3 regions of the Lysinibacillus sp. NPDC096212 genome follow, and region 2 is predicted to be linked to each of the others. Evidence: riboswitches for the same ligand, from Rfam matches in the RefSeq annotation. Region 2 holds a riboswitch; each other region holds the start of a gene.
What was found. Region 2 has a riboswitch for cobalamin ahead of nikA (nickel ABC transporter substrate-binding protein). Riboswitches for the same ligand answer to the same signal wherever they lie in the genome.
Positions count from the first base shown of each region.

Region 1: another riboswitch for cobalamin. It lies ahead of ACIQ7T_RS22875 (hypothetical protein); the one in region 2 lies ahead of nikA (nickel ABC transporter substrate-binding protein).
Region 3: another riboswitch for cobalamin. It lies ahead of ACIQ7T_RS12475 (ABC transporter substrate-binding protein); the one in region 2 lies ahead of nikA (nickel ABC transporter substrate-binding protein).

Region 1 is NZ_JBIWFQ010000030.1:42,200-46,494, reverse strand. It holds gene ACIQ7T_RS22885 (hypothetical protein) at 1-559, opposite strand, end outside; gene ACIQ7T_RS22880 (amidase family protein) at 763-2,235, shown strand; cobalamin riboswitch at 2,330-2,544, shown strand; gene ACIQ7T_RS22875 (hypothetical protein) at 2,621-3,499, shown strand; gene ACIQ7T_RS22870 (YjcZ family sporulation protein) at 4,126-4,245, opposite strand.
Region 2 is NZ_JBIWFQ010000034.1:14,738-19,032, reverse strand. It holds gene ACIQ7T_RS24120 (ABC transporter permease subunit) at 1-51, opposite strand, end outside; gene nikB (nickel ABC transporter permease) at 53-1,006, opposite strand; gene nikA (nickel ABC transporter substrate-binding protein) at 1,078-2,691, opposite strand; cobalamin riboswitch at 2,842-3,035, opposite strand; gene ACIQ7T_RS24105 (hypothetical protein) at 3,201-3,500, opposite strand; gene ACIQ7T_RS24100 (alpha/beta fold hydrolase) at 3,885-4,295, opposite strand, start outside.
Region 3 is NZ_JBIWFQ010000011.1:17,620-21,914, forward strand. It holds gene ACIQ7T_RS12470 (FecCD family ABC transporter permease) at 1-615, opposite strand, end outside; gene ACIQ7T_RS12475 (ABC transporter substrate-binding protein) at 612-1,577, opposite strand; cobalamin riboswitch at 1,864-2,046, opposite strand; gene ACIQ7T_RS12480 (acyl-CoA dehydrogenase family protein) at 2,273-3,940, opposite strand; partial or broken gene ACIQ7T_RS12485 (class I adenylate-forming enzyme family protein) at 3,942-4,295, opposite strand, start outside.

The DNA.
Region 1 (4,295 bases), on a different contig from region 2:
CAATTGTATATTTGTATCCTTTTTGGATCCAGTTACCACTACCATTTTCAATTTTCGAAGATAGAGAGTTCATAGCTGAAAACAACTGCCTACTTTCAGTTGTATTTGAATTTAACTGTGTATCAAAAGAGCCTTCAAAACTAATAATAGCAACCTTTGAACCTGTATGTATTTCCACTGTTTTCGGTACTGAAGTTGGAGCATACGCATCATTATTTTTTAACACGATAAATGAAGCATCTACTCTTTCTTTTAACATCTTTTTAAAATCACTACCCTCAACCCAGTATTCATCAGTAAAATTTGATATAGGTTCTATTTCAAAGTTTTCATGATATTCTTCGTTCACTTTCTCTACAAGAGAAATATATTCCTTGTAATACTTTTCTTTTTGTTCCTGCGTTAAATTTAAAGGAGTTGGAGCTACGATTTTTTCTTTTTCTACTGTTTGTTCATCGGTCGATGGTTTGGATGATTTTACATTTTCTGTTTTTTCATTTACACACCCTGTTAAAAAGAAAATTCCCAGTAAAGCTCCTGCAAATATATATTTTTTCAATATCTTCACCTCACAAAAACGAATTAAATAACAGAATAATTAGTTATTTATTTAAACTATAACACATTTACAAATACTGGGGCAGAAAATATATGAAGTAACGAGCCTGAGGGAATGAACTTTGAAATTTCAATAGTTAAAAAAACAATTTAAGCACAAGTTTCCCTTTTTGGTATAATATTGAAAGAGGGGGGGATTTGAAAATGGGTATAAATTTTAATAGTTTTCTTAAAGAAGAATTGTCAGTAATCGATATTCAAACAGCTATGGTACAAGGTGATATAACATCAAAAGAATTAACTATGTATTATTTGCACAGAATTGCTAAGTATGATCAAGGCGGACAGAAAATTAATTCTATGCTTGAAATTAATCCTGAAGCGATATTTATTGCTGAAGCATTAGATGAGGAAAGACTAACAAAAGGGGCTAGAGGGCCTTTACACGGAATTCCGGTAGTTTTAAAAGATAATATCGAAACGAAAGATTTTATGCACACTAGTGCAGGCGTAATAGCATTGGAAAATTATTTAGCTAAGCAGGATGCATTTCTAGTAAAAAAGCTTCGTGAAGCAGGGGCTGTTATTTTAGGGAAAGCAAATATGACTGAATTAGCAAACGCTATGTCGAGTACGATGTGGGCGGGTTATAGTTCTCGAGGTGGCCAAACACTAAATCCTTATGGCGATCCAGAACTTTATGTGGGAGGATCTAGCTCAGGGTCAGCGGTAGCAGTTGCATCGAACTTTTCAGTTTTATCAATTGGAACTGAGACAGACGCCTCGATTTTAAGTCCAGCTATTACAAATTCAGTAGTTGGCATAAAACCGACTGTTGGGCTCATTAGTCGACAGGGCATTATTCCGTTTACATACTCTCAAGACACAGCAGGGCCAATGGCTAGAACAGTAACAGATGCAGCTATTTTATTGGGCGTGTTAACAGGAGTAGATCAAGACGACGTCGCTACATATAAAAGTGAAAGAAGGTTATATAAGGATTACACCCCTTTTTTAGAGGCCACAGGATTAAATGGCGCTAGAATTGGTGTTTATAATAATGCCTCAAAAGCTTATTATGACTCAGAGGAATATGATGAAACACTTTTTAATAATGCAATTCAGGTTTTAAGAGATCAAGGAGCCGATATTATTGAAGGCATCGAAATCCCTTCTTTTCATAGAGACTGGAAATGGGGAGTACCACAATACGAATTAAAGCATAGTTTAAATAATTTCCTTGTAAATCTACCTTCCCACATGCCTGTGCATTCTATCTCTGAGTTAATTCAATTTAATAAACGTTCAAAAGGAAAGTCGTTAAAATATGGTCAGGATAAATTGGAATTGAGAGAGAAACTATCGAACACATTAAGAGACTCTGACTATTTAAATGCAAAACTAGAGGATTTGTATTTTTCTCAAGAACAAGGAATCGATTATACATTAAAAAAATATGAATTGGATGCGATTATCTTTCCATCATATATAGGTTCGACAATTAGTGCAAAAGCTGGTTATCCGTCTATTGCCGTCCCAGCAGGGTATATGAAAACTGGGAGACCGTTTGGCATAACATTCGCAGGAACTGCATTTAGTGAAGATGTTCTAATAAAACTTGCATTTTCATTCGAACAAGCAACTAAACTACGAAAAGCACCGAAGTTGAGTGAGTAGTTTTAAAATATCTAATTGCCTCAATTGACTTTAAAAATACTGTACTTTACTATTAACGGAAAGAAATCTAGTATTTTCCAGTTTATTGACAACTGAATAGCGTAGAGTAATAGGTGTAAATTGCGTGCAATTTACTGAAAAGGGAAGTCGGTGCAAATCCGACACTGTCCCGCACCTGTAAATTCATAAAGTATAAAAAACGTTTCATTCTTTTAATAAACTCGATCAACAACGTTTCAATTCGTTTGTTGGTCGTTCTTTTTTTGCGTTGAAAGTGAGTGACCCAAAAGCCAGTGATTCTGAATGGCCTTGGCATGTTATAGAAGAAGTTCAAGTAGAGTTATTCAAACAATAAGCAAAAAATTCAAGTTGGGGGAAATACATAATGATAATTAAACCGACAAAAAAAGTCTTACTGTCATGGATGAAAAGTTATGTCCCTGAAAGAGATTTATTTTTTCTATCAGAAGAACATCTTAATGAAATTGACTTTACAGATGTATTGTTAATGCCCATAGATGAGTTTTATACTCACAGCACATATCAGCATTTAAATTATGTTAATAGTTATGAATACTGGAATATAAAGAACGCACAATATGTAATTATTGCTGAAAAAGAATGGATTGAGAGCAAATCGAAAGAGGACCAACAATTGATTTTAAGTTTTCAAGTGCAATGTGAAAGAGGGCTTGTACTCCCCGTTAAATTTATAAAGGAGATAGAAAAAGTACCTTCGAGTTATGTACAGAATGGGCACGTTATCATACAGCGTTCAATGTGGGAAGGTCTTGACGAATCATTTAAAGAACAGTTACTTACAACAATGGTTTATGAATGGTGGGATAAGGGAGAATGTGAGGAACCTCCAAAATCATTACCTAGTTTTCTACAGCAATTTGCTAATACTTTTGGGCATCGTCAAGGTGCAAATTGTTTAGCAGCGGTTTTGTTTGCAATTTCAAAAGGGAAACAAAAGTGGTTTATTTATGAATGGATATATCAAAAAACATTTCTTGAAAAATTAAGTCAGTATAACTATGAAGAGGTCCTAGGTGAAGGGATACAACAAGGCGACATTGTGATTTGGAAGGATGAAAATGGTATTATTCAACATGCAGCTTATCATATTGGTGAAGAACTATATTTTAATAAGCATGGACAAACGATGTTTAATCCTTGGAAGATACTTTCGAAAAAGCAACTATATAAAGAGTGGGAGCACCTAACACCTGTGAAAATGAGAAAGAGGATAACGAAATAATAAAAGAGTATCTACAATCCGAGTTAAAAACTAATAAGAACTGGAATATATTATGTTATTCAGACTTTACAGCAGATGCAAATGTTTGAAGAGACACATGGAAAGTTAGGTAATAAGCGAGGAAATACAGAAAAAAATCACGATAATCTAGTTATTGCAGGAGCATTATCCGTACAGGGAATGAAGGCGAATAAGTGGTATGTATAGCAAAATCCTATTACTGATTAGTTAAGTGTAATGTATTACAATTATTGGTATATGGGAGGTGACTAGATGGAACTTATATTAGTCTATAATAGTAAAGAATATTAATTACCGTATGAAACAATTCAATAAATCATTCAAACAAGGAATATATTTGTAGACGGAAAATCGTTAAATATTACATCAGTGACTGTAGATTTAGATGGTAAGGTATATATTCGCATATAATTATAAATACATAAAGGTCACATCTAACAAGGTGTGGCTTTTTATTATGCCTTAGGCGGTTGAGTATGAAATTGAAAGAGGAGAATTTAAAAGGATCACCCGGAGGATAGTGACCCTTAGTAAAGATTTGGAGGTGTAAGGTTAAATTAGTATTACCTTACAATAGTTATGAGAATTTTAGGAGATATAGGGTATTAATAACCTCTATTCATGAAAGTAGCGCCGACAATAATTAGAAGAATGAACAGAACAACGACAAAAGCGAATGGGTTTCGTTCGCGACGCTCTTCGCGAAATTCTCCGCAGTATTCCATACAATATCCCTCCTTTCTATAATCTATAATCTATAATATGTATAGTTTTC
Region 2 (4,295 bases):
TAGCAGTATCGTTAGACTAAATAATCTGAGTTCTTTATGTAATAGGCTCACTTCAATCTCTCCTGTCCTTCATCATCAGATGAGGATCCAATAGACGATGCAATACATCTGTGCATAAATTTGCAAGCACATAAATGACAGCAATAATCAATACATAGCATTGTACAACTGGGTAATCCCTGTTAATAATGGATTCTATTAAATACCTCCCAAGTCCTGGCCAACTAAAAACCTGCTCTACAATTACTGCACCACCTAGTAAATTACCAAGCGTCATACCTAACACAGTAGATAGCGGGATAATAGCATTTCTCAAAACATGGCGTACGAGGATCACAGAGTTTTTTAATCCTCTTAGCTGTGCATATTGAACATAATGCTGTTGTAATTCCTCAATGATGGTTGTACGGATAAACTGAACGAACAGTCCAATTGTTGGTAAAGCTAATGCGAATGCAGGTAAAACCAGATGTGCTAGTGTGCCTTTTCCATTTGTCGGGAAGATCCCTAATTTCAAGCTAAATATATATAATAGTAAAAAACCTAACCAAAATGTTGGAATCGATACACTCATGATAGTCAATAGTCTAATGATTTTATCGATGATGGAATGCTTATATAATGCACTTATGATCCCTAATGGTATACTTAATCCTAAAATTAACACAAATGCAGCAACTGCTAATTCAATGGTAGCGGGTAATTTCGCGAAAAGTTCATGTGCTACTGGTAATTTACTAACAAAAGATGTACCAAAATCTAAATGCAAAACGCCTTTTATCCACAGTAAATATTGAATAAGAAAAGGTTTGTCTGTTCCAAGTTCTTCACGTAATGCTTGAATGGCTTCTGCTGTTGGTGCAACTCTTGCCAATCTAAGAATGACCTCAGCAGGTTCTACTGGAACGAAACGAATAAATACAAAAGTCAGGATGGATACGCCCAATAGTACAAACGGTAAAGTCAAAATTCTTTTTAAACAAAACATCCATGTCGATTCATACATGCTGTCACTTCCTAATCAATCCTATGATAAAGAGAGAGCTGTCTTTGATCGACATACTCTCTCTTTTACAGTTATTTTTCTTTATCCATTTGTGCAAATGGAATATCATATTCAGATGCACGTGGAGCAAAATCCTTCATATATTGCTGATAAATCACGCTATTTGTTTCGTAAGATATAGGATAGAATAGTGCTTGGTCATGGAACATTGTTAAAATATCCGTATAAAGTTGCACTCGCTCTTTTTCATCTGTACCTACTAATAATTGATGAATGTTATTATCGATTTCTTTGGCATTTGGTAAGCCTAATTTTGCTTCATAGACACCATTAGCGTTTGGTGTAGCTGATTCATTAGCAAAGCTATGTGGATCTGTTGGTGGTCCATTTGTACGCCAGAAATTAATATCAACTTGATCATCCATTAATTTTTGCAGACCTACCATCACATCTGCGCCTTCTAAATTCAATTGTACACCTATTTTTGCTAGTTCACCTTGCATTAGTTCTGCCATAGGTTTTTGAATCGCATCTGTCGCAATGTAGATTAAATCTAATGTTAGTGGCTGTCCGTTTTTAGAGCGAATTTTTTCACCCTTCTGTAGCGTCCATCCCGCTTCATCTAGCAATTGTTGCGCTTTTTTCGGATTATATAAAATTGGCGCTAAATCAATATTGGCATAAGGCACAGCATCCCAAAATAGTGTATTGGCCACTTTTTCAGTACCATGTGTAATACTGTCAACCATCTGTTCCTTATTGATTGCATATTGAATCGCTTGACGTACCTTTAATTCTGCTAACGGTCCTGATTGTGTATTAAACAGTAGTGCTCGCGTAGATAAAGGTTCAGACGTAGCAGTTTTATATTTCCCGCTATCTTTTAAAAACGTATAGTTATCTAAACTAATGATGCCACGACCATATATTAAATCTAATTCTTCATTTTCAAAGGCCAACGAAATAGATTCTGAATCAGGGATAATTTTTACTTTTATTTGTTCTACAAGAGGTTTTTCTCCCCAGTAGTTTTCGTTGCGACTAAATAAAGCATATTCATCCTTTTTGTAATCTGTTAATACCCATGGGCCTGTCCCAATTGGTGCTTTGATTGAATCTTTTGTCGCATCACCATTAGGGAATCCATTATCACCTAAAAAACGGAAAGGTCTTACGAAGGCAAGTTCGTTTAAGACAGGGTAATAGGGTTCATCCAATTGCAAACGAATTGTAAAGTCATCCACTTTCACAACCTCTTTAATATGATTAACCATGCCCATCCAAGAATGCATATCACGATTTGCTAAAACTGCATGAAAGTTACGAATCACATTGTCTGCATTAAAAGCCGTTCCGTCAGAATACTTGACATCTTTTCTTAAATGGAAAACATAAGAAGTTTTGTCCTTTGAGATGTCCCAACTTTCTGCTAGTTTCGGCGTAATTGTTCCGTCATCGTTATATTCAACCAATGATTCATAGACCATCGCTTGTGCTGTCATTTGATTTGGTAAATATGTATGGGGATTTAATGGACCTACATCTAATGGCCATCCAATCGTTATCATTTTTTCGTCAGTCTGTTGTTTCGTTGCTGTCTCTTCCTTTTCAGTGCTTGTACAGCCAGTAAGTAAACTGAACATCATAACAAGCATGAAAGGAAGTAAGTACTTTGTCAATCTCATTTTCTGTCTCCTATCTTTGTTTGTGGTGCACTAAATGAAGAATCTACAGAGTGAAAAAAGGCATAAAAAAAACCTTATTCCAAAAGAATAAGGACAGAATAACTTACTGTGAGTAAGCCCCCATCCATCTCCCTATCTTTCGTAGATCATCAATGAATCTCCTTACAAGCAGGCATTCTGGCTCATGAATCATGATTTTGCTTCACCTTCCCAAGTATTCACTCAGTGGTAATCTAAACAAAACTCCTCATTTACAGCTGCGGGACAGCATGGGATTTACACCCATTTTCCTTTTAATTGAATGAAAGCTTTTCTTCATTCAAACTTGTAATGATTGCTATGAAATTAGTATTAAACATAACATGCTCAAATGTTCTCGTCAATTTTATTTTCTGAATATAATAAAAACCTTATAGTAATGACTAACATAATAAGACCAGGAATCTTAGTCCTGGTCTTGTACAACATCGGTTGTGTAAATAAGAAAGTCTTATGGAACAGAAGATAAATCAAAGATGTTGTACACAGGACATGGCAACACCATCTGTGGAGAGCTTTGTAACGCTTCTCTTAAGTACATAAGAACCCCACTGCTTATCTGTGGGAGTAGTCAGAAAGATGTTGCGGATAAAGCCAGGCATCTTTTTTAATGATTCAATGCTCTTGGCTGACTTAAGACAGCTCAAATGATACGCCTGTTCATCAATACTTGCGTTGAAAAGGGGATGAGTAATATCTAGGATTGGCAATTGAATATCATGCTCGAAAACCGCATAAAGAATACGCTTATTTTGATTTACATTCTCCACTTTATCACCACTCTTTTTAACAATTTTTATTGGTGTTCAAGCAACAAATAGATAACCTTTATTTCGGAAATATTTTATCTTTTCCCCAATCTTCTTATAATTAAAGCATTCGTTAGTTGAAGTGCAATAACTTCACCATCTTTTTACAAAGAACGTATCCGATTATTGCTCTAACAAATAAAATATCGGTAGTAAAATCAATCCTAGTAGAAAAAGCACTGGAATCGCGGAAACAATTAAAGAAAAAATTCTCAACTTGCCCTTTTGGCTAAAAAATGCAGCTAGAAATGAGGCTACTATTAAAGAAATGACCACAACGTCCCCAATTTCCGAGGTTCCGTTCACTTCAATTGGTGTAATATTTTTTTGCAATCGCCACGTAGCTCAACATTTAGATACCCAGTTATGAATTTCATTAGCTACTTTTTTAGGGTTATCCCAATGAACCATATGATCAGTTTCTTCCATTGAAACAATGGTGACATTTTCTATATGCTGTTTTAATTTGTTGATTCCAGTTCTTCTAGCGTTTATTAACTCTTTGGGAAGAGTTGCGTGGATAAGAATCAATGGTGATTTTATGTATGGATAAGCTGTTGTAAAACTTTCTCTAAAAAATGCTTTAATAATAGATAATACAGTAAACTTTGAAGTAATAAGTTCATATTTTTCTCTTTTATTAAAAAGTGTTTGAACCATTTGTTCAATTTTTTCATTCCATCGGTCAGTATATTGTTGGTACTCCCCGATTACATCAGCCCAAGTGTCAAAAACCGAGGAATGCTCCATATAATT
Region 3 (4,295 bases), on a different contig from region 2:
AAGCATAATTGAGCCAATTATGACAAACGGAATAATCATCTGAACATATGGCCAACCACGCATCGATACTGAGCCTAGCAACCATCCGATTACTTGGCGTAGCTCTTCACCAGACAATGCAATCATTAATGAAATCAAAGAACCTAAAAATGAACTAAATATAACCCCTGTTAAAATAAGAGTTTCCATTTTTAGCGAGCGGTCTACTATTCTAGCAAAGCCCATAACAGCTACCATCGTTAATATGGCACCTATCATACTAAAGGTCGGCAATGTAAAATGGCCTACTACAGGTATTGATATACTAAAAAAAATTGTCATAACTGCGCCAACTGATGCACCAGAGGAAACACCTAATGTATAAGGATCAGCCAAAGGATTTTTTAATAAGCCCTGAAAAGCTGCCCCTGCAATTGCAAGTGACGCCCCTACAAGCCCTGCCAGCAGGACTCGGGGTAATCGAATTTTCCATAAAATATTGGCGGCTGTTTCATCAGCCGCCTTATTCCACAACACTTCTAGTGGAATATGAACTGAGCCTATCGCCACACCACACCAGATGCTAATGGTTAGAAGCGTAATTGCTGTTACATAGGCTACAATTGTTTTACTCATTTAAACGCCTCAGGGTAGACAGCTTTTGCTAGTTCCTCAAGACCATCTGCTAATCGAGGACCTTGACGACTTATCATATTTTCATCTACTTGTACTATGGCTTTATTTTTTACGGCAGAGATTGTCTCAAAGCCTGCACGTTGTGGAATTTTCGTTAAAATTTCAGGTACATAATTATATGCCACAACAATGACATCTGGATTTTTCGCGATAATTTTTTCAGCATCGATTTGATACCAGTCATTTACATCTGCTGCCACATTTTCAGCATGAATCATTTCTAGCATTTCATTCATAAATGTACCTTTACCAGCTGTATAAATCTGTGGCTCATCAGACGATTCTACAAAGACTTTCTTTGGCTCAACACCGTCAAGTTTTGTTTCAACTTCTTTAACTTTTGCCTTCATATTTGCAACAATTTTTTTAGCTTCTTCTAGTTTTCCTGTTGCACGACCAAGCTGTTCAATCGTTGTGTAAGTTTCATTAAAGTTTTTTGCATCCGCTACAACAAATACTTTCACACCTACCGCCTCAAGCTGTTCAATGGCTCCTTTTGAATAACTCATACCTGACGCATGCGTAAAAACGATATCTGGCGATAAAGCAATAATTTTTTCAATATTATAATCCATACCGCCAACCTTTTCTTTTTTAGTAACCTCTGGTGGATAATCGTCATTATCGGTCACGCCAACTATTTCATTATTTAAGCCAAGGCTAAATAATATTTCTGTGTTACTCGGAATGAGTGAGACAATTTTTTCAGGAGGTGCCTCTAGCGTAATATCCTTGCCAGTAGCATCCTTTATCGTCATTGGGAATGTAGCTTGATCTACTTTCGCAGTCTCTTGTTGCTCAGAAGATGACGGCTTTTCATTTGTCGCCTCTTTAGTATTACATGCAGCAAGTAAGCCCATAGCTAAAAATGCTGATAACCCTATTTTCCAAATTTTCTTCATGTGAATCCTCCTTAGTCTATTTGTGCTTATAGTTTTTATTGTTTTTCTGATTGATCGATACATTTTAGTTTTTGATCGCCTAACATTGTGGGGTTATCGTCAACATTGCGAACTTCCAGCCAACATTTTGAGCTTATCGCCTAACATTGTGAATTTATCGCCCATGTTTTCAAATTTATCGACATTCATCTTCCAAAACAAATACCCCTCATCATAAAATAATGAGGGGGTCAAATTTGCACAAAAATACATATACAAAATCCACCATCCTATCCTCGTAGGCTACAACGTGTTTTCTATAAAGGCAGGTCTCCTGGCTCGTGCTCCATACGCTTTTTCAAGCCTTCCCGAAATTTTCAGTGGCGCAGATTGAAAAAACTCACACATACAGTGGCGGGACCGCATCGGAATTACACCGATTTCCCTTTTCACTTTACTTAAGTAAAGAACCTTTATAATATTCAGTTGATTGTATTATACATGAAAATGAAAGAAGTCGCCTCCATTCGAGACGACTTCAAAACAAATCAATTATGTCCGGCATACTCTGTGACTTCCGCCGGAGGCTTTTGGTCAAAAAGATGTTTTTGTGCGAAAGCGTAGCGACAGCAACACTCAGTCATTGCCACAGGACGTGGCGTTCTTAGATTGAGTTCCTCTATTTCATCTGGTGTTTGGACACCCGCTGAAACAAGTTATACTATATCTGAAAAATACTGTACCGTTTTCATTGGTGCACCCATTTCTCGTAATGCCCATGTATCCTCCAAATAAATATCTGCTAGCTTCTCATATTTGCCGCCGAATCTTTGTGCCCACTCGACTGCTACCACACTTTCATATAAATGCGCCATTTTCTCTGCGACCTTTTTTGCTTCAAACGTTTTTGTTGCATCATCTAAACGGCTAAATGTTTGCAAAGTTGATTCTAGTTTTGCTAATTGATCCATGACAATTTCAACTAATGGACTGGCAACTAGTTTTTCTAGACGTTCTTCCATGACACGAACAAACATTTCGTGCGCATGAAACTTATCAACTAAACGAATGAGCTCTAAAGCTAAAATATTCGCAGTCCCTTCCCACACAGTAAGTACCTGTGCATCTCTTAATAACCGAGGTGTAACAAAATCTTCAATATAGCCGTTTCCGCCATGTAATTCAATGGCTTCACTAGCATAATGTACAGCTTGCTCTGCCGTTTCTTTTTTCATGATAGCAATATACAAGCGGTTTAAAATAATGTCTTCTTTATTCCCCTGCCCACTAGTTACTTTATCGTAAAGCTGAATAAGATCAAAAACCGTGGCAACTTCTACATGAAGCTTGGCAGCGAATTTCCCTAGTGTATCCTGAATCATAGGATATTGCGTTAAAGGTTTACCAAAGGCATGACGATTTGTCACATAATGCTTCGCCTCTAAATATCCGCGGCGCATAATGCCGATAGAAGCAACCGCATTGCAAATTCTTGATAAATTAAGTGCCTCCAGCATATAATAAATTCCTTTATTCGGATCACCAACAACATATGCTAGCGCACCATCAAATTCCACCTCACCAGAAGGCACTGCTCTAACGCCAAGTTTATCCTTTAAACGCCTAATGCGTAGGTTATTAACTGTGCCATCCTCGTTTCGCCATGGAACGGCAAACAATGTTAAGCCCTTTGAGCCTACCTGAGCCCCTTCCATACGTGCCAATACCATGGTTACTCCACACATTCCTACATTAGATGCAAAATATTTTTCCCCATATAAACGATACTGCTTGCCGTCCTTTCTTGCCTCCACAACATTCGCCCCAACATCAGAGCCACCTTGACGCTCCGTTAAAAATGTAGCCCCTTCATATAGCTCTGTATCTCCTGTTGCACAAACATGTGGTAAAAAGCGCTCCTTCACTTCATCACTCGCATAATGATCAAGTAAATAAGCAGTAGCCATTGTTAAAGTAACAGGACAGTAAAAGCCTGGCTCAGCATGTGATAGTAAATAGCCCTGAGCAAAGCTATACACATAATTGCCCTTCCTACCTAATTGCGGAATATCCTTATGCACATAACCAACAATGCCGGTATTGTACGTCTCTTCAATTGTTCTTTTATAGCCATCATTGACCCAAATCTCTGACACTTCTTCACCATAGGCATTATACCTTTGTAATCGAGGTTCACCCTCTCTATCTGTATGTTTGGCTCTCACATCAATATCTCCAGCACAAAGCTCACCAAAATCTGTTAGCTCACGTGTGGCATATTCCACAAACTCTTTATCTAGCATCATTTCTAAAACTTTATGAAGTGTATCATTATCGTTAAAAAAGTTTGTTGTTTTCATATCTTCCTGCTGTAAAACTTTCATACTATCTCACCTCTTGTCCCTTCAAGGATTGTTTTAGTATTTTGCCTGATGCATTTCGTGGTAACGCTTCCACACGTTCAAAGATGCGTGGAATTTTATATTTAGCAAGATGCTCCTCCAAATAAGCTTTCAGTTCATCCTCGTCAATTTCCGTTTTAGCGGCATAAACGGCCTTCACCGTTTCTCCCCACTCCGGATGCGGTACACCTATTACTGCCACTTCAAAAATCCCCCCATAGCTCAACATACTATCTTCAATTTCTTTCGGATAAATATTCACACCGCCTGACAAAATGACATCCTTTTTACGATCGACAATCTAAATATAGCCGTCCTCATCTAAGCGAGCTAAGTC